Regions from separate parts of the Delftia lacustris genome, predicted to be linked through region 2. Evidence: predicted binding sites of a transcription regulator. Region 2 holds the regulator's gene; the other holds the start of a gene.

Region 1 (9,237 bases), 3.0 Mb from region 2:
CCGCACGCGCAGCGCGCTGCGGCATCTTCCGGTGATCGCGCTGACTGCGCAGGCCTATGTCGAGGAGCGCGCCCGGATCGAGGCCGCAGGCATGAATGCCCATCTGACCAAACCCGTTGACGATGTGCTGCTGTACGAGACACTGCAGCGCTGCCTGCGCGCGGGCCCTCCTCCAACGGCAGCGCTTGCGCCGGCCGCGCCCTTGCAGCCGACGCCGTCAAGCCCTGCCCAGGCCTGGGATCCGGCACGGCTGCGGCAACGCCTTGCCGGCCAATCGCCGCGCATGCTCCACGCCATCGAAGGCTTTGCCCAGGACTTTGCCGATGCGCCGCAACGGCTGCGCGATGCCGTGCGCAGCGGCCATTGGGACACCGTGGCATCGCTGGTGCACACCTTCAAGGGCAGTCTGGGCTACCTGGGCGCGGACCTGCTGGAGCAATGGTCGGCCATGGCCGAGACCGGTGCGCAAGCCTGCCTGTCAGGCGACGGCAATGGCGGCAACGCCCGGCCCGGCGGCGATCTGCAATCCCTGGTCCAGGCGCTGGCCGATGGACTGCAGGGCCTGCTGGCGGAAATCGCCCGGCGGTCCGGGCAGACGGCCGTAGTGGCCGTGGCGTCCGCGGCCGCCGTGACCGCCGTGACCACTGCCGCGCCCCTCCCGCAGCGGCAGCCGATGACCGCGGAAGAAGTCTCGTCCACCCTGGCTCGGCTGCGGCTGCAGATTGCCGACAGCGACTATGCCGCCATGGCCGAACTGGATCGGCTGCGGCCCCTGGTCGACGGGTGCCATGCGTCCGTGCTGCAGCGCATCCAGCGCTGCACCGAGTCCCTGGAAACCGAGGCGGCGCTGCAGGCGCTCGAACAGCTGGCGCGGAGCATGGCCGTGAACCGGACGGTCCTACCGGGAGCTGCAGATGTTTGAAGCCTTGACCGGGCCGGAACTGCCCACGGTCCTCATCGTTGACGACGAACGGCTGAACCGCAGCATGCTGGCCGAGCTGCTGAGCCCCCACTACCGTGTGCTGCTGGCCAAGGACGGCCCGGGTGCGCTGGTGATCGCCCAGCGCGAAGCCCACCGGCTGCAGCTGATCCTGCTGGACCTGGCCATGCCCGGCATGAACGGCTACGAGGTGCTGGGTGCGTTGCGCGCCCAGGAGCGCACCGCCCATATCGCCGTCATCTTCATCACCGGCCAGAGCAATGCCCAGGCCGAGGAATACGGCCTGCGCCTGGGCGCGGCCGACTATGTCTCCAAGCCCATACGTCCCGCCGTGGTCGAGGTGCGCGTGCGCAACCAGATACGCCTGGCCCTGCAGCGCCAGGCCCTGGAGCGCCTGGCCATGGTGGACGGGCTGACAGGGCTGGCCAACCGCCGCCACTTCGACGACATGCTGGAGCGCTCCCACCGCCGCAGCCTGCGCACGGGCGAGTCCGTGGGCCTGGCTCTTATTGATATAGACCACTTCAAGCAATACAACGACTGCTATGGCCATGTGCAGGGGGACGAGGCGCTCAAGGCAGTGGCCGCCACGCTGCAGCGCCATGCGCGCCGGCCCTACGACCTGGCAGCGCGCTTTGGCGGCGAGGAATTCGCGCTCATCCTCCCCGGCGAAAGCGACGCCCAGGTCATGGCCGAGAATTTCCGCCAGGAAGTGCTGCGCCTGTCCATCGCCCACGCCGCCTCTCCCACGGCGCCGCTGCTCACCGTCAGTTGCGGCGTACTCACCGTGCGGCAGCCGTCTGCCGCGCCTTTGGAAACCTGGCTGCAGAAGGTGGACGGCCTGCTCTACCAGGCCAAGGCCCTGGGGCGCAATCGCATCGAGGCAGCCATCGAGCCCTGAAGAAAATGCGCTCCGAACCACGGCACGGCGCCCGGATTCTGAGCCTGCACAACCGGCGGCAGGAAAGCCACAGCTATCATAGAAAGATGCTCTCCGTCCCCCTGATTTCCGCCAACGCATCGCCCCTGGGCTGGATGCTGGCGCTTGCCGCAGCCGTGGCCTATGCCGTGCCGGCTGCCGGTGCCCGACGCATCAGCCATGCTGGCGCCCGCGCCGCATTGCGCCTGGCCTGGGTGCTCCACGCCCTGGCCCTGGCCTGGGGCCTGCTCGGGGAACAGCCGCACTTCGGGTTCGCGCCAGCACTGTCCATGACGGCCTGGCTGGTGCTCACCGTCTATGGGGTCGAACAGCAGTTGTTCCCCAAGATGCGCGCGCAATTGGCGCTGTCAGCGCTGGGCACGGCCGCCGTGCTCCTGGCCGCGCTGTTTCCGGGAACGCCCCTGCATGTCAACGCCTCGCCCTGGCTGCCGCTGCACCTGGCGCTGGGCATTGCCTCCTACGGACTGTTCGCCGCCGCCGTGGTCCATGCCTCGCTGATGACACGCGCCGAGCAGCACATGCGGCTGGGCGGCGGCGGGCATGACAGCGGCCTGCCCCTTCTCACGCTGGAGCGCCTGACCTTCCGCTTCGTGTCCGCAGGCTTTGTGCTGCTCACGGCCACGCTGGCCGCAGGCTGGCTGTTCGGCGAACAGCTCTACGGCAAGGCCTGGGTCTGGAACCACAAGTCGGTGTTCTCGCTGCTGTCGTGGCTGACCTTTGCCGTGCTGCTGATCGGCCGTGCGCGCTTTGGCTGGCGTGGCCGCAGCGCCGTGCGCGTGCTCTACGCAGGCGCCGCGCTGCTGCTGCTGGCCTATGCGGGATCACGCTTCGTGATGGAAGTGCTGCTGGAGCGCGCCGCATGAAGTACCTGCTGGTCCTGATCGTCATCGTCATTGCCGTCGGCGTCTGGCGCAGCCAGCGCCGCACCGAGGCCCGTGAGCGGCGCCAGGCGGCTGCGCCGCGCAACCCGGCCAACCCGGCCAACGCGCCGCTGGCGGCTCCACAGGACATGGTCGAATGCGCGCACTGCGGCCTGCACCTGCCGCGCAGCGAAGCCATCGAGGCCGCAGGCCGCAGCTATTGCAGCGCCGAGCACCGGGCCCTGGCGCAACGGCGCTGAGCATGCAGGACGCCGCCCGCTCCCCGCCGCCCACCATCGACGAGGCCACGGCGCAGTCGCCGCACGACGCCAACGCCCCCTTCGTCCGGCTGTGGCAGGGATTTCTGACGGGCCGCGTTCTCATCGCCACTGCGCTGCTGCTGCTGCAGTTGGCGCTGCTCAGCGTGCAGCCCGGCGGCAATCCCCTGGTCTGGCTGGTCTGCCTGGGCTACCTGGGGCTGACGCTGCTGGTGCGGCTGACCGCACGCGAGCAGCCGCCCTCTGCCCGCGCCGGCGTGCACTGGCTGCCCGTGATCGGCGTGGACATCGCGGCCATCTGCCTGCTGCAGGTGTTGCAGACAGGCCCGCTCAACTACTCGGCCCTGCTGGCCATCCCCATCCTGATTTCGGCCGTGCTGGGCAATCTGACGCTGGCGCTGGCCACCACGGCCAGCGTCACGCTGTTGACCCTGGGCTGGGTCGCATGGCAGGACCTGGCGGGCCGCATAGAAAGTACCCAGGCCTACTACCAGGCCAGCTTTGCCTGCGCAGGCTATTTCGCCGTGGCCTATCTGACGCACGAGCTGGCGCGCCGCGTGCGGCGCGAGCGGCACCTGGCACAGCACAGCAGCCGCAAGGCCCAGGCCCAGGAGCAGGTCAATGCCCTGGTGATCCGCCACCTGGGCGAAGGCGTGCTGGTGGTTGATCCCCAATTCCGCGTGCAGCAGGCCAACCCGGCCGCGCTGCACCTGCTGGGACTGGCCGACGCGCATGCCCTGCCCTTCGCCCTCAAGGAACACGCCGGCTGGCAGCGGCTGCAGGATGCCGTGGCCCAGAGCTTTGCCCAGAACCTGCCGATATCGGCCGCCATCCATCTGCAGTCCATCGGCCAGGAAGGCATGACGGGACTGCATCTGCGAACCTGGCTGACCGAGGTCGCCACCCCGTCCGACGCCACCGATGCCGCCGAGCCCGCGCTGCTGCAGCAGCTGTGCGTGGTCTTTCTGCACGACCTGCGCGAATTGGAGGCGCGGCTGCGCACGGAAAAGCTGGCCTCCATGGGCCGCATGTCCGCCGCCGTGGCCCATGAGATCCGCAATCCGCTGGCCGCCATCACCCAGGCCAACGCCCTGCTGGCAGAAGATCTGGCGCAGAACCCGGCCCAGCAGCAGCTGTGCCGCATCGTGGGCCAGAACGCCGAGCGGCTGGCGCGCACCGTCGAGGACGTGCTCAACATCGCGCGGGCCCAGCAGCACATTGGCGAGGCCCACGCCGGCCTGCTGGACCTGGACCAGCATGTGGCCCAGGCCTGCCAGGAGTGGCAGGCCCAGGGCCAGCCTGCGCGCAGCATCCAGCTGCTGCTGGACGCGCGCGCAAGGACCGTGGTGTTCGACGGCGAGCACCTGCGCCGCATCCTGGTGAACCTGCTGGACAACGCCCAGCGCTACCGCAGCAACGCCCAGCAGCCGCATACGCTGCAGGTGCTGACCGGCGCGCCGGCCGCAGGCCAGATCTGGCTGCAGGTCTGGAGCGACGGCGCCGCACTGGAGCCCACGGTGCAGCGCCATCTGTTCGAGCCCTTCTTCTCGTCGGAAAGCCGCTCCAGCGGCCTGGGCCTGTACATCTGCCGCGAGCTGTGCCAGCGCTACGATGCAGGCATCAGCTACCAGCGGCTGTCGCGGCCCGCGCCGCACGGCCCTGTCGAGGGCAATGCCTTCAGCATCGTGTTCCGCGCCGGCGCCGCATCGGCTCTGCCGGCCTCCCTGTTTGACCAGATTGTGGTGTGATGCCCTTGAACTCCCTGCCCGCTGCCGCATCGATTCTTGTCGTGGACGACGAGCCGGATCTGCGCACCCTCTATGAACTGACCCTGCTGCGCGAAGGCTACCGCGTGGAAACCGCCGCCAGCGTGGGCGAGGCGCGCGAACAGCTGCAGACCCAGCGCTTCGACGTGGTCATCACCGACATGCGCCTGCCCGACGGCATGGGAATGGAGCTGCTGCAGGACCTGCGCAACCAGCAGCGGCGAGAACGCTGCGTGGTCATGACCGCCTACGGCTCGGCCGAAAATGCCGTCGAAGCCCTGCGCTCGGGCGCCTTCGACTATCTGACCAAGCCCGTGGACCTCAAGCAGTTCCGCCTGGTCGTGGCCTCGGCCGCCCAGGGCGTGGGCGGCGTGCCGCCCCCCGGCGTGATGCCGGCGCGCAGCCCCTCGGCGGCGTCGGCCGCAAGCCCCGTGCTCAGCGGCGGCGGGGCGCTCGACGCCATGGTTGGGGAGTCGCCCGCCATGCAGGCCGTCAAGCAGCGCATTGCCAAGGTGGCGCGCGGCATGGCGCCGGTGCTGGTGCACGGCGAGTCGGGCACGGGCAAGGAGCTGGTGGCGCGCGCCCTGCACGCCTGCAGCCAGCGCGCCCACGGCCCCATGGTGGCCGTGAACTGCGGCGCCATCCCCGAAAACCTGCTGGAAGCCGAGTTCTTCGGCGCCCGCAAGGGCTCCTATACCGGAGCCACCCAGGACCGCGACGGCTACTTCCAGGCGGCACGCGGCGGCACCCTGTTCCTCGACGAAATCGGCGACCTGCCGCTGCCCATGCAGGCCAAGCTGCTGCGCGCCATCCAGGAACGCCGCGTGCGCCCCCTGGGCTCGGCGCAGGAGGAAGCAGCCGACGTGCGCATCGTCAGCGCCACCCACCGCGACCTGGCCGCCGACGTGCAGGCAGGACGTTTTCGCCAGGACCTGTACTACCGCCTCAACGTCATCGAAGTACTTCTTCCGCCGCTGCGCGAGCGCCGCGAGGACCTGCCCGCGCTGTGCCGTGCATTGCTGGCACGGCTGTCGCAGGAGTCGGGCCTGCCCATGCCCGAGATCGACGAGCGTTCCCTGGAGCAGATCGCCCGCCTGCCCCTGCCCGGCAATGTGCGTGAACTGGAGAACCTGCTGCACCGCGCCATCACGCTGGGCGAGGAAGGGCCGCTGCGCATAGACCCCGAGATGCAGCTGCCCTGCGGCACTCCGCCGGCTCCACCCGCATCGGCGCAGACCCAGGCGCACGACGGCGCCGCACCGCCGCCGGAGCCTGCCGACATGGAGCTGCCCCGCGACCTGCAGGCCTGGCTGGACGAGCGCGAGCGCGGCATCCTGGTGCAGGCGCTGCAGGAAAACGGCTTCAACCGCACGGCCACGGCCGCGCGCCTGGGGCTGAGCCTGCGCCAGATCCGCTACCGCATCGACCGGCTGAACATCGCCCTGCCCGGCGACGCCAGCGCCGAGGCGGACGGAGGCGGCCATGGCGAAGCCTGATCCGCAGGCACAAGCCACCACGACCACGACCACGACCACGACCATGGGCCCGGCCTGGACCTGGCAAGGCGGCTGGCTGCAACAGGCACGCCACCTGCCCTCGCCCAACTTCGGCGAGCGCCCGGCCCAGGCCCTGGTCGATCTGGTCGTCGTGCACTCCATCAGCCTGCCCCCCGGCGAGTACGGCACGGGGGCGGTCCAGCAACTGTTCACCAACCAGCTCGACTGGGACGCCCATCCTTACTACCAGGGCATACGCGGCCTGGAGGTGTCGGCCCATTTCTTCGTCACGCGCCTGGGCGAGGTCTGGCAATTTGTGGACTGTGACGCGCGCGCCTGGCATGCGGGCGCCTCCAGCTGGCGCGGCAAGGATCGCTGCAACGACGACTCCATCGGCATAGAGCTGGAGGGCCTGGAGGGACTGCCGTTCGAGCCGGCGCAATATGCGGCCCTGGAGAACCTGTGCGAAGCCATCGCCGCACGCTACCCCGTCGCCCATCTCGCAGGCCATGAGCACATTGCGCCCGGCCGCAAACGCGATCCCGGCCCCGGCTTCGACTGGCCCCGGCTGCGCGGGCTGCTGTCCCGTCACCAGGCCACGGCGAACTGGCAGTTGCCGCCCCGCGCCGGCCAGCCCTCCACGTAAGCACACACCCTCCTGCCGGACTCCGCCAGGCCTTGCACGCAGGCCGGCTTGTCCACAGGCCCAGGAAAAGTGCGCTGTCAATCCAGAAAGCAACCCATGTGGCGCGCAGGCGCACGCCGGGCCGGCCTGATCTTTTTTTACAAATTCACGCATGTGTCGCAGCCCCACTGTTCATGGGGCTTTCGGCGGTCCGACCGGCGCAGCGGCAAGGCTGTAGCGGCTTGCGACAGGCCATCGCCCGCCAGCCACCGCGCAGCGGTGATCTGCTGCTATGGGCTTGCATGCTGGGCACTGTTTTGGCGCAGCGCAAACAGCGGTTTTCCGGCCGTGAGTACCCCGTGTACATGAGACGGCGATACACTACAGGTAGTGCCTGAGAGCACGCCGGACACCATATCTAGTGTTCACAAGCTGTGCACACCCTGTGAAAACGGTGTGCACATCCGGCCATCGATTCCATCTCCCAGCAAGCCTGCCCCCAGTGCAGGTCCGCGTCCGTTCTATCCACAAACACCCGTTGAGGAAACTCATGCAAGAAGCACTGAATTCTTTGGCTCCCGCTGCGCACGGTGATGCTGCCAATCCTTCCTCCGCCCATCACCTGTCCGTGCAGGACGGCTACCAGATCATCCGCCGCAGCGGCGACGTGGTGCCCTTCACCCCGCAAAAGATCGCCGTCGCGCTGACCAAGGCCTTCCTGGCCGTGCGCGGCGCCCAGGGCGCTGCCTCCGCCAGCGTGCGCGAGACCGTGGACGAGCTCACCCAGGCCGTGGTGCGCGCCCTGCTGCGCTCGCGTCCGGGCGGCGGCACCTTCCATATTGAAGACGTGCAGGACCAGGTCGAGCTGGGCCTGATGCGCGGCGGCCACCACGACGTGGCGCGCGCCTATGTGCTGTACCGCGACCGCCGCAACCAGGAACGTGCCGAGCAGAAGAAGGCCGCCGAGGCCGCTGCCGCCGCTGCGGCCGCGCCCGCCCCCGTGCTGCATGTGACCGACAACGGCCAGCGCGTTCCTCTGGACCAGGCCCGCCTGCTGGCCTTGATCGAGGCCTCCTGCCGCAACCTCAATGCCGACATCCAGGCCGCGCCCATCGTTGCCGAGACGCTGCGCAACCTGTACGACGGCGTGCCGATCGAAGAAGTCTTCAAGGCCTCCATCCTGGCCGCGCGCACGCTGATCGAAAAGGACCCCGACTACACCTACGTCACCGCCCGCCTGCTGCTGCACACCATCGTGCGCGAGGTCATGGGCCACGACGTGCAGCCTGCCGACATCCAGTCGGCCTACGCCGCCTACTTCCCCGGCTTCATCCAGAAGGGCGTGGACAACGAGCTGCTCAACCCCGAGCTGCTGAACTACGACCTGCCCCGCCTGGCTGCCGCCCTCAAGGCCGAGCGCGACCAGCAGTTCGACTACCTGGGCCTGCAGACCCTGTACGACCGCTACTTCCTGCACGTGCGCAAGACGCGCATCGAGCTGCCCCAGTCCTTCTTCATGCGCGTGGCCATGGGCCTGGCGCTGCAGGAAGAGGACCGCAACGCGCGCGCCATCGAGTTCTACGAACTGCTGTCTTCCTTCGACTTCATGAGCAGCACGCCCACGCTGTTCAACAGCGGCACGCTGCGCTCGCAGCTGTCTTCGTGCTACCTGACCACGGTGCCCGACGATCTGGACGGCATCTATGAGTCGATCAAGGAAAACGCCCTGCTGTCCAAGTTCGCCGGCGGCCTGGGCAACGACTGGACGCGCGTGCGCGCCCTGGGTTCGCGCATCAAGGGCACGAACGGCGAGTCGCAGGGCGTGGTGCCCTTCCTCAAGGTGGTCAACGACACGGCCGTGGCCGTGAACCAGGGCGGCAAGCGCAAGGGCGCCGTCTGCACGTACCTGGAGACCTGGCACCTGGACATCGAGGAATTCCTCGAGCTGCGCAAGAACACGGGCGACGACCGCCGCCGCACGCACGACATGAACACGGCGAACTGGATTCCCGACCTGTTCATGAAGCGCGTCATGGAAAAGGGCCAGTGGACCCTGTTCTCGCCCTCCGATGTCGGCGACCTGCACGACCTCTTCGGCGCAGCCTTCGAGCGTGCCTACACGGCCTACGAAACCAAGGCCGACACCGGCGAGCTCAAGCTGTTCAAGCGCATCCCGGCCGTGGACCTGTGGCGCAAGATGCTGTCCATGCTGTTCGAGACCGGCCACCCCTGGGTCACCTTCAAGGACCCCTGCAACGTGCGCTCGCCCCAGCAGCACGCCGGCGTGGTGCACTCGTCCAACCTGTGCACCGAGATCACGCTGAACACCAGC
Region 2 (9,237 bases):
ATCGCCGGGGCGCAGGCCCCATGGATGCCAAGAACGGCGCAGGCGGAGGCCAGGGCGTGCACATCTGCACGGGGCCGGTACGCATCAAGGGCGCCCAGCCCGGCGATGTGCTGGAAGTACGCATCATTGATGTGGTGCCGCGCCCCTCGGGCAACCCGCAGTTCAAGGGCCGGACCTTCGGCAGCAATGCGGCGGCGAACTGGGGCTTTCACTATGGCGACACGCTCACCGAGCCCCGGAAGCGCGAGGTGGTCACCATCTACGAGGTGGATGCGACCGGCGAGCGCAACTGGGCCCGCGCCGTCTACAACTACCGCTGGACGCCGCAGACCGACCCCTTCGGCGTGGTCCACCCGACCATCGACTATCCGGGCGTGCCCGTGGACCACCGCACGATCAGCAAGAACGAAAACGTGCTGCGCAATATCCGCGTTCCCGTGCGCCCGCATTTCGGCACCATCGGCGTGGCGCCGGCCGAGGCGGAGATGGCCAGCTCCATTCCGCCCAACCACACGGGCGGCAACATCGACAACTGGCGCATCGGCAAGGGGGCGACCATGTATTTCCCCGTGGCCGTGCCAGGGGCCAACTTCACCGTGGGCGATCCGCATGCCTCGCAGGGGGACTCCGAGCTGTGCGGCACGGCCATCGAGTGCTCGCTGACCGGCACCTTCCAGTTGATCCTGCACAAGAAGGCGGACCTGCCTGGAACGCCGCTGGCCGAGCTGGCCTATCCGCTGCTCGAAACCCAGGACGAATGGCTGCTGCACGGCTTCAGCTACGCCAACTACCTGGCGGAGCTGGGGCCGGATGCGCAAAACCAGATCTTCAAGAAGTCTTCCGTGGACCTGGCGCTGCGCGACGCCTATCACAAGATGCGCCACTTCCTCATGACCACCCAGGGGCTGGGAGAGGACGAGGCCATCTCGCTGATGTCGATCGCCGTGGACTTCGGCATCACCCAGGTGGTGGATGGCAACTGGGGCGTGCACGCGCTCGTGAAAAAGAGCATCTTCCCCGCGCGCGGGGCGTGAGTGCGTGAGTGAGTGCGTGCCTGCCCTGCGGGCCGGACCCGGCCGGTCTCAGCGCGCCAGGAAATCCCGGATGGCGAACAGCGTCTGGTCGGGCGCCTCGGTCATCTGGTTGTGGCCGCTGGGCAGGTGCACGATGCTGACCTGGCGCTGCGCGCCCCGGGCCGCCTCGATCAGACCCTTGGCGGCCTTGGGCGGCGTCATCTGGTCCTGTTCGCCCAGGGCGAACAGGACCGGACATTGCAGCGCCGCCATGGCCGCCTCGCCGCCCGCGTAGCTGTCGCAGGCCTTGAAGCCGGCGTGCAGCAGGTTGGTGCGGTCATTGCTGGCCAGCACGCGCCGGCCCAGCGCCATGCCGGCGCCGAACACCCAGCTGCCTGCGCCGCCGGGTGGCGCCAGCGTGGCGCGCGAGAACACATTGACCATGCGGATGGCCTGCTCTGGCGTGCTCAGTGCGGAGTCCAGCAGGGCGGGCGAGACCTTCATCGGATAGGCCGTGCCCACCAGCACCAGGTGGCTGACGCGCGCGCCCAGCCGCGCGGCCGCTTCCATGGCGATCAGGCTGCCCCAGCTGTGGCCGACCAGCGCGGCCTTCTCGATGCCTGCCGCATCCATGAGCTGGCCGATGAAATCCGCCGCCGCCTCCACGCTGGCCGGCGCATCGCCTGCGCTGCGGCAGTGGCCCGGCAGGTCTATGGCCAGCACGTTCCAGCCGTGGTTGGCCAGGTAACGGCTTTGCAGTGCCCAGACGCTGTGGTCGCACAGCACGCCGTGGATGAGGATGGCCGTCGGCTGTGCGGGATTGAAGGCCTTGCCGCCGGTATAGGCGTAGATGGCGTGGCCGTGAACATCGATCTTCATTGTTGGTGTCTCCCTTGCCGATTCACGCGGCCTTCTCGGCCGCCTTGAGGGCGCGCTTGAGGTCGTCGATCAGGTCGTCTGCGTCTTCCAGCCCGATGGACAGGCGGATCGTGCCCTGGCCGATGCCGGCCTGGGCCAGCGCCTCGTCGCTCATGCGGAAGTGCGTGGTGCTGGCAGGGTGGATGACCAGGCTGCGGCAGTCGCCCACGTTGGCCAGGTGGCTGAAGACCTTGAGCGTCTCGATGAACTTGCGGCCCTGGTTGCGGTTGCCCTTGATGTCGAAGCTGAACACCGAGCCTGCGCCGCGCGGCAGCAGCTTCTTGGCGAGCTGGTGCGAGGGATGGGTATCGAGCAGCGGGTGGCCCACGCGGCCCACCAGCGGATGGCTGGCCAGGAATTGCACCACCTTCTCGGTGTTGCGGATATGGCGCTCCATGCGCAGCGGCAGCGTCTCTATGCCCTGCAGGATCAGCCAGGCCGTGTGCGGGCTCATGCAGGCGCCGAAGTCGCGCAGGCCTTCGCGGCGTGCGCGCAGAAGGAAGGCGCCAGTGCTGCTTTCCTCGCTGAACACCATGTTGTGGAAGCCGTCGTAGGGCTTGGTCAGCTCCGGGAAGCGCCCCGACTTTTCCCAGTCGAAGCTGCCGCCATCCACCACGATGCCCCCGACCACGGTGCCGTGGCCCGACAGGAACTTGGTGGCCGAGTGGTAGACGATGTCCGCGCCATGCTCCAACGGCTTCATCAGCCAGGGCGAGGTCAGCGTGGAGTCCACCAGCAGCGGCACGCCGGCCTCATGCGCGATGGCGCTGATGGTGGGAATGTCGAGCACGTCCAGGCCCGGGTTGCCCACGGTCTCGCCGAAGAACAGCTTGGTATTGGGCCGCACGGCGGCGCGCCAGCCGTCGATGTCGCCGGGCTTGACGAAGGTGGTCTCTATGCCGAAGCGCGCCAGCGTGTAGTGCAGCAGGTTCTGCGAGCCGCCGTACAGTGCCGTGCTGGCCACGATGTGGCTGCCCGCGCCCATGAGCGTGGCCACCGACAGGTGCAGCGCCGCCTGGCCGCTGGCCACGGCGATGGCGCCCACGCCCCCTTCCAGGGCCGAGACGCGCTGCTCCAGTACGGCGTTCGTGGGATTGGAGATGCGGCTGTAGACGTGGCCGGGGCGCTCCAGATTGAACAAAGAGGCCGCATGGTCGCTGGACTCGAAGACGAACGAGGTCGTGAGGTGGATGGGCGTCGCGCGCGCACCGGTGGCGGGGTCGGGCTGTGCGCCCGCGTGCAGCGCCAGAGTGTCAAAGCCGGGATCCGAGTAGCCGGGCATTCCTGTCTCCATGGTTGTCAAGGCAAGCGGGCATTGTGGGCTATATTTCCCGACAGACATGGGCTTGCCGCAACCACGGCGACACAGACAATCTTGGAGATACGGCATGAAAGTAAGTGACATCCTGCGCGTCAAGGGCAACACCCTCTACACGGTGTCGCCGGACGAAAGCCTGGCCAGCGCGGTGCAGGTGATGTCCGAGCGCGATATCGGCTCCCTCGTGGTCATGGAGCACGGCGACGTGGTCGGCATGCTGACCTTCCGCGAAGTGATCCAGGGCTTTGTCAAGCACGGCGGCGTGGGCGAGACGCTGGTGCGCTCGGCCATGGACGACGCTCCCATGACCTGCACCATGGAAACCGACATGGACGAGGTGCGCCGCATGATGCTGGACCGCCATGCGCGCTACATGCCGGTGATGGACAAGCGCATGCTGATGGGCGTGATCAGCCTGTACGACGTGGCCAAGGCCGTGGTGGACAGCCAGAACTTCGAGAACCGCATGCTCAAGGCCTATATCCGCGACTGGCCCGAAGGCGAGCGCCAGGGCGCGGACTGATCATCCGGTCGCGGCAAGACCGTCCCTGCCCATGCAGCAAGGCCTGCGACCGCAGAACGCGGCGCAGGCCTTGGCTTTTTACGGCCGGGCGCAAGCCCGTTCAATGCACGCTGCTGCGCCGGGGCTTGAGCAAGGCGCTGGGCGGCACGGCATAGGCCTGCCTGAAGACGCGGCTGAAGTGCGAGAAGCTGGTGAAGCCGCAGGCCATCGCCACATCGGTCACGCGCCGCGCATTGTCGGCCTGCAGCAGCAGGTGGGCCTGGGCCAGGCGCTCGTTCCAGAGCCAGCGGCTGGGAGTCAGTCCCTCGGTGGCGAACAGACGCGCCAGGCTGCGCAGCGACATGCCCAGGCCCTGGGCCACCTGCAGGGGCTTGAGCTCGGGGTCATCCAGCCGGGCCCGCATGTACTGCTTGGCCTGGGCAAGCCGGTTGCGGGTTCTGAAATCATCGGGCCTGGCTGAGACCAGCAGCATGGTCATCAGGGTGGGGTGAAGATTCTGGTCACCGGCATCCTGTTGAAGGATGGGTGAGGGCGGTGGAGTGCTGCTCGCAGGATCGCTGCGATCCTGGCGTTGCGTTGAGCCGGAAGAGGTCTGCATTTCACGAATCTCCCGCAAGTTGCGGCTGGTGCCTGAGGGATGGTCCGCAGGCGGTTGAAGAACAATGTTCTGTAATTCTAGCTATCAATATTTGTAATTTGATAGTTTTATTGTTTCTTTGCAGGAGATGGCAGCCTGCGCAATGCACCGCTGCAGCGGGAGCGGCGCCTGGGGGCGACCCGGGCATAATCATCGGCCTATGAGCGGCAACACCTTCGGAACCCTATTCACTGTCACCAACTTCGGCGAATCGCATGGCCCGGCCATCGGCTGCGTCATCGACGGTTGCCCGCCTGGCATGGCACTGAGCGAGGCGGACATCCAGCACGACCTGGACCGCCGCCGCCCCGGCACCAGCAAGTTCGTGACGCAGCGCAACGAGCCGGACGCGGTGGAAATCCTCTCGGGTGTCTACGAAGGCCGCACCACGGGCACGCCGATCGCTTTGCTGATCCGCAATACCGACCAGCGCAGCAAGGACTACTCCAACATTGCGCAAAGCTTTCGTCCCGGCCATGCCGACTACGCCTACTTCCAGAAGTACGGCATCCGTGATCCGCGCGGCGGCGGCCGCTCCTCCGCACGGCTGACGGCGCCCACGGTGGCGGCCGGCGCCGTGGCCAAGAAGTGGCTCAAGGAAAAATTCGGCACCGAGTTCCGCGCCTGCATGACCCAGGTGGGCGAGCTGTCGCTGCCCTTCGAGAGCTGGGAGCATGTGCGCAACAATCCCTTCTTTGCGCCGGTGGCCGATGTGTCCCGCTACGAGGAATACATGGATGCGCTGCGCAAGTCGGGCGACTCCTGCGGCGCCGCGCTGCGCGTGCAGGCCAGTGGCATGCCGGTGGGCCTGGGCCAGCCGCTGTATGACCGCCTCGATGCCGACGTCGCCTACGCCATGATGGGCCTGAACGCCGTCAAGGCCGTGGAGATCGGCGCGGGCTTCGACAGCGTGGTCCAGCGCGGCACCACGCACGGCGACTCGCTGAGTCCTGAAGGCTTTCGCAGCAACAACGCCGGTGGCATCGTGGGCGGCATCAGCACGGGCCAGGATCTGGAGGTGCGCATCGCCATCAAGCCCACCAGCTCCATCATCACGCCGCGCGAGTCCATCGACACCCAGGGCCAGAGCACCGAAGTCATCACCAAGGGTCGCCATGACCCCTGCGTGGGCATCCGCGCCGCGCCCATCGCCGAAGCGTTGCTGGCCCTGGTGGTGATGGACCACGCCCTGCGCCACCGCGCCCAGTGCGGCGACGTCGATTCAGGCCTGGCGCCGATTCCTGCCGCGGCGCCCTGAAAGCGCTGCCAGGACGCCAAAGAGAAAGCCGCCCAAGGGCGGCTTTCTTGTGTCCTGCCGGCCTGATCAGCCGGGATTGCGGACTTCATCCATGACGTTCTTGAAGTCGTCCACGTCCTCGAAGCTGCGGTAGACGCTGGCGTAGCGGATGTAGCCGACCTTGTCGAGCAGCTTGAGCTCGCGCATCACCATCTCGCCCAGGCGGCTGGAGAGCACTTCGCGCTCGCCCAGGTTGCGCAGCCGTTCCTCGATGCGCTCGATGGCGGCATCGATCTGCTCCGTGCTCACGGGACGCTTGCGCAGCGCAATCTTGAACGAACCCAGCAGCTTGGCGCGCTCGTACTCGATGCGCCGCCCGTCCTTCTTGACGATGGCGGGGAAGCTGACCTCGGGCCGCTCATAGGTGGTGAAGCGCTTGTCGCAGCCGCCGCATTGGCGGCGGCGGCGAATGAAGCCCCCATCCTCGGCCTCACGGGTCTCCACGACCTGGGTGTCCGGGTGGCTGCAGAACGGGCACTTCATGGCAGGCCTCTATGCGCTCAAATCAGGCGCCGTAGACCGGGAAGCGGGCCGTCAGCTCGGCCACCTGGGCGCGCACGCGAGCCAGGTTGGCTTCGTCGCTGGGGTTCTCCAGCACGTCGGCCAGCAGGTTGGCCGTCAGGCGGGCTTCCTCTTCCTTGAAGCCGCGCGTGGTCATGGCGGGCGTGCCCACGCGGATGCCGCTGGTCACCATCGGCTTTTCGGGGTCGTTGGGGATGGAGTTCTTGTTGATCGTCATGTGGGCGGCACCCAGTGCGGCTTCTGCCGCCTTGCCGGTAATGCCCTTGGCGCGCAGGTCCACCAGCATGACGTGGCTTTCCGTGCGGCCGGAGACGATGCGCAGGCCGCGGGCCGTCAGCGTTTCGGCGACGACCTTGGCATTCTTCACGACCTGCTCCTGGTAGGCCTTGAACTCGGGAGACAGTGCTTCCTTGAAGGCCACGGCCTTGCCGGCGATGACGTGCATGAGCGGGCCGCCTTGCAGGCCGGGGAAGATGGCGCTGTTGATGGCCTTCTCATGCTCGGCCTTCATCAGGATCACGCCGCCGCGCGGGCCGCGCAGGCTCTTGTGCGTGGTGGTGGTGACCACGTCGGCGTGGGGCACGGGGTTGGGGTACACGCCCGCGGCGATCAGGCCGGCGTAGTGGGCCATGTCCACCCAGAAGATGGCGCCGACTTCCTTTGCGATCTTGGCGAAGCGCTCGAAGTCGATGGCCAGGGCGTAGGCCGATGCGCCGGCCACGATGATGCGGGGCTTGTGCTCGCGCGCCAGCGCTTCCATCTTGTCGTAGTCGATGGCTTCTTCGGCGTTCAGGCCGTAGGAGACCACGTTGAACCACTTGCCCGACATGTTCAGCGGCATGCCGTGCGTCAGGTGGCCGCCTTCGGCCAGGCTCATGCCCATGATGGTGTCGCCGGGCTTGGCAAAGGCCATCAGCACGGCCTGGTTGGCCTGGGAGCCGGAGTTGGGCTGAACGTTGGCTGCCTCGGCGCCGAACAGCTTCTTGACACGGTCGATGGCAAGCTGCTCGACCACATCGACGTTCTCGCAGCCGCCGTAGTAGCGCTTGCCCGGATAGCCTTCTGCGTACTTGTTGGTGAGCTGGGAGCCCTGGGCTTCCATCACGGCGGGCGAGCAGTAGTTCTCGCTGGCGATCAGCTCGATATGTTCTTGTTGACGCAGGTTCTCGGCCTGGATGGCGGCAAAGACTTCGGCGTCGACCTTCTCGACGGTATTGGTGCGTTGAAACATGGCAGTCCTGTGAACTTGAAATTCCCTTGAGGCCAAGGGCTGCCCAGGCGAACGGCGGAACACTCCAGATCCCGCGTGCGCATGGAGGCTGGGCGGTACGCTCCCCGGTGGTTCACAGAAGGTGGTTCTTTTCAGGCCTTCTGCTGGTTTCCACGTCAGCGGCAGCGGTGCGTGAAGCGGCTGCGCCTATCGCCAGTTGCGTACCCCGCTAGTGTAGCTGAGCTGATGGAGCCGAAGACAGGCGAGGGGCGTTGGCGAAGCCGCCTGCCTGGCAGATCAGCGGGTGCAGGCAGGCATGAAAAAAGCTGGCCTTAGCCAGCTTCGTGCGCCATGTCGGTGGTTCCGGCTACAGCGCCGGCTCCTGTGTCTGCAGGGCCACCTGTTCGGTGCGCGCGGACATGCTGCTCGAGCTGACCGGCACTGCCGGGTTGCCAGCGGACGCTGCCGAGGCCGCAGGTCCGGCTGCCTCGGCCGTGGATGTGGCCGGCTTGGTGGCTGCGATCTGGACGGCCTGCTTGGGCTGCTCGATCTTGGCGGTCATCAGCGGCACGGCACGCAGGCCGGCGGCCATGCGCAGGCGCTGGTGCTCGGCCAGCACCTTGGCGGCATAGCCGCCGTCGGTGGGCAGGTTGGCCGCGCCCACGTAGTAGCGCAGGCCACCTTCGATGGAGCCGGCGCGCTCAATGCACTCCTTGAGCACGCGCACGCCCACGCGCAGATTGCTGACGGGGTCGAACGCGGCGTTCTGGCCGCCGAAGTTCTCGTACTTGTCGGTATGCACCGTGGTCATCACCTGCATCAGGCCCTGCGCGCCGACAGCACTTTGCGCGAACGGATTGAAGCTGGACTCGATGGCCATGATGGCCAGGATCAGCGTCGGGTCCAGGCGGTTGACCTTGCCCAGGTCGTAGGCCTCGCTGACCAGTGCCGCGATGGGCTCGGGCGCCACGCGGTACTTCTTGCTGAGCCAGAAGGCCACGGCCGCCTGATCCTTGGGCAGGTTCTTCGGGTTGGTCGCCGTCGCGCGGTCGCTGGCCGCGAGTTCGACGGGCGCACCCAGCTCGGCCATCTGGCGAGCGGTCAGCCAGGAGCGCAGCTGGCTCTCTCCGGCATCGCGCAGGTCGGGGCGGGCGAACAAGGTAATGGCCAGGAAGGCCACAGCCAGGCCCAGAAGGGCGAAGCTGTTGTGGATGATGGCAAGAAAACCGTTGGCCACATCGATGGCGAACGTTCGCGCGGCGGCGAAAAATTTTCCTGACGCTGGCATAGCTTTTTCCTTTCTAGGGGCACCAACCCGAAACGGCCTTCGCCGAAGCGAAGGCCGGTGAGGCTGACACCCTGGATTGGGTGCTGCGGATCCGGGAGGCTGGCGCTTGGTGCACCATTGCGTTGTAGGCCTGCGGGATCTGCTCAGTCGTGAGGCAGCAGAAACAAAAAACGCTCTATTCGAGCGCTGGCGGATTCTAGGAGTTCACCAAATACACGGTCAACACTATGAAGTGCGTTTGTTAGATCGATGAATAATAACAAACCATGGATGCAAACACAGTTTCTGAGTGTTTGAGAGCAGGTTGCGTGCTACCGATGTGGGGCGCTTGCGGCGGTTGTAAGGGCTTCATGAAATTGCAATGAAATGCAAAAGCACTGGCAGGCCTGGCCTGCGTCCTTCTATATTGGAGGCGACTGCTCCTGCAGTCGTCTCGCCAAGGTGGAAGACGGGTAAAAGTGGTGTTCGATGGTTCGGGCACAGTCGTTCAAGTCTTCTTCCGCGGCCTTCC

The links. The regulator NrdR, encoded in region 2, represses ribonucleotide reductase genes. The targets are predictions, from matches to a motif close to CACNANATNTNGTG.
Region 1: the regulator NrdR is predicted to act here: its motif matches at 7,316-7,329, upstream of U6958_RS28960 (ribonucleoside-diphosphate reductase subunit alpha).

What each region holds. Positions count from the first base shown of each region.
Region 1 covers NZ_CP141274.1:5,990,994-6,000,230, forward strand. The annotation lists gene U6958_RS28925 (response regulator) at 1-922, shown strand, start outside; gene U6958_RS28930 (diguanylate cyclase) at 915-1,841, shown strand; gene U6958_RS28935 (inner membrane protein YpjD) at 1,928-2,743, shown strand; gene U6958_RS28940 (PP0621 family protein) at 2,740-3,000, shown strand; gene U6958_RS28945 (PAS domain-containing sensor histidine kinase) at 3,003-4,766, shown strand; gene U6958_RS28950 (sigma-54 dependent transcriptional regulator) at 4,766-6,280, shown strand; gene ampD (1,6-anhydro-N-acetylmuramyl-L-alanine amidase AmpD) at 6,267-6,926, shown strand; gene U6958_RS28960 (ribonucleoside-diphosphate reductase subunit alpha) at 7,456-9,237, shown strand, end outside.
Region 2 covers NZ_CP141274.1:2,044,885-2,054,121, forward strand. The annotation lists gene U6958_RS10650 (acetamidase/formamidase family protein) at 1-1,034, shown strand, start outside; gene U6958_RS10655 (alpha/beta fold hydrolase) at 1,083-1,892, opposite strand; gene U6958_RS10660 (O-acetylhomoserine aminocarboxypropyltransferase) at 1,915-3,213, opposite strand; gene U6958_RS10665 (CBS domain-containing protein) at 3,320-3,772, shown strand; gene U6958_RS10670 (helix-turn-helix domain-containing protein) at 3,873-4,250, opposite strand; gene aroC (chorismate synthase) at 4,570-5,667, shown strand; gene nrdR (transcriptional regulator NrdR) at 5,734-6,189, opposite strand; gene glyA (serine hydroxymethyltransferase) at 6,212-7,459, opposite strand; ZMP/ZTP riboswitch at 7,494-7,669, opposite strand; gene U6958_RS10690 (lytic transglycosylase domain-containing protein) at 7,806-8,726, opposite strand.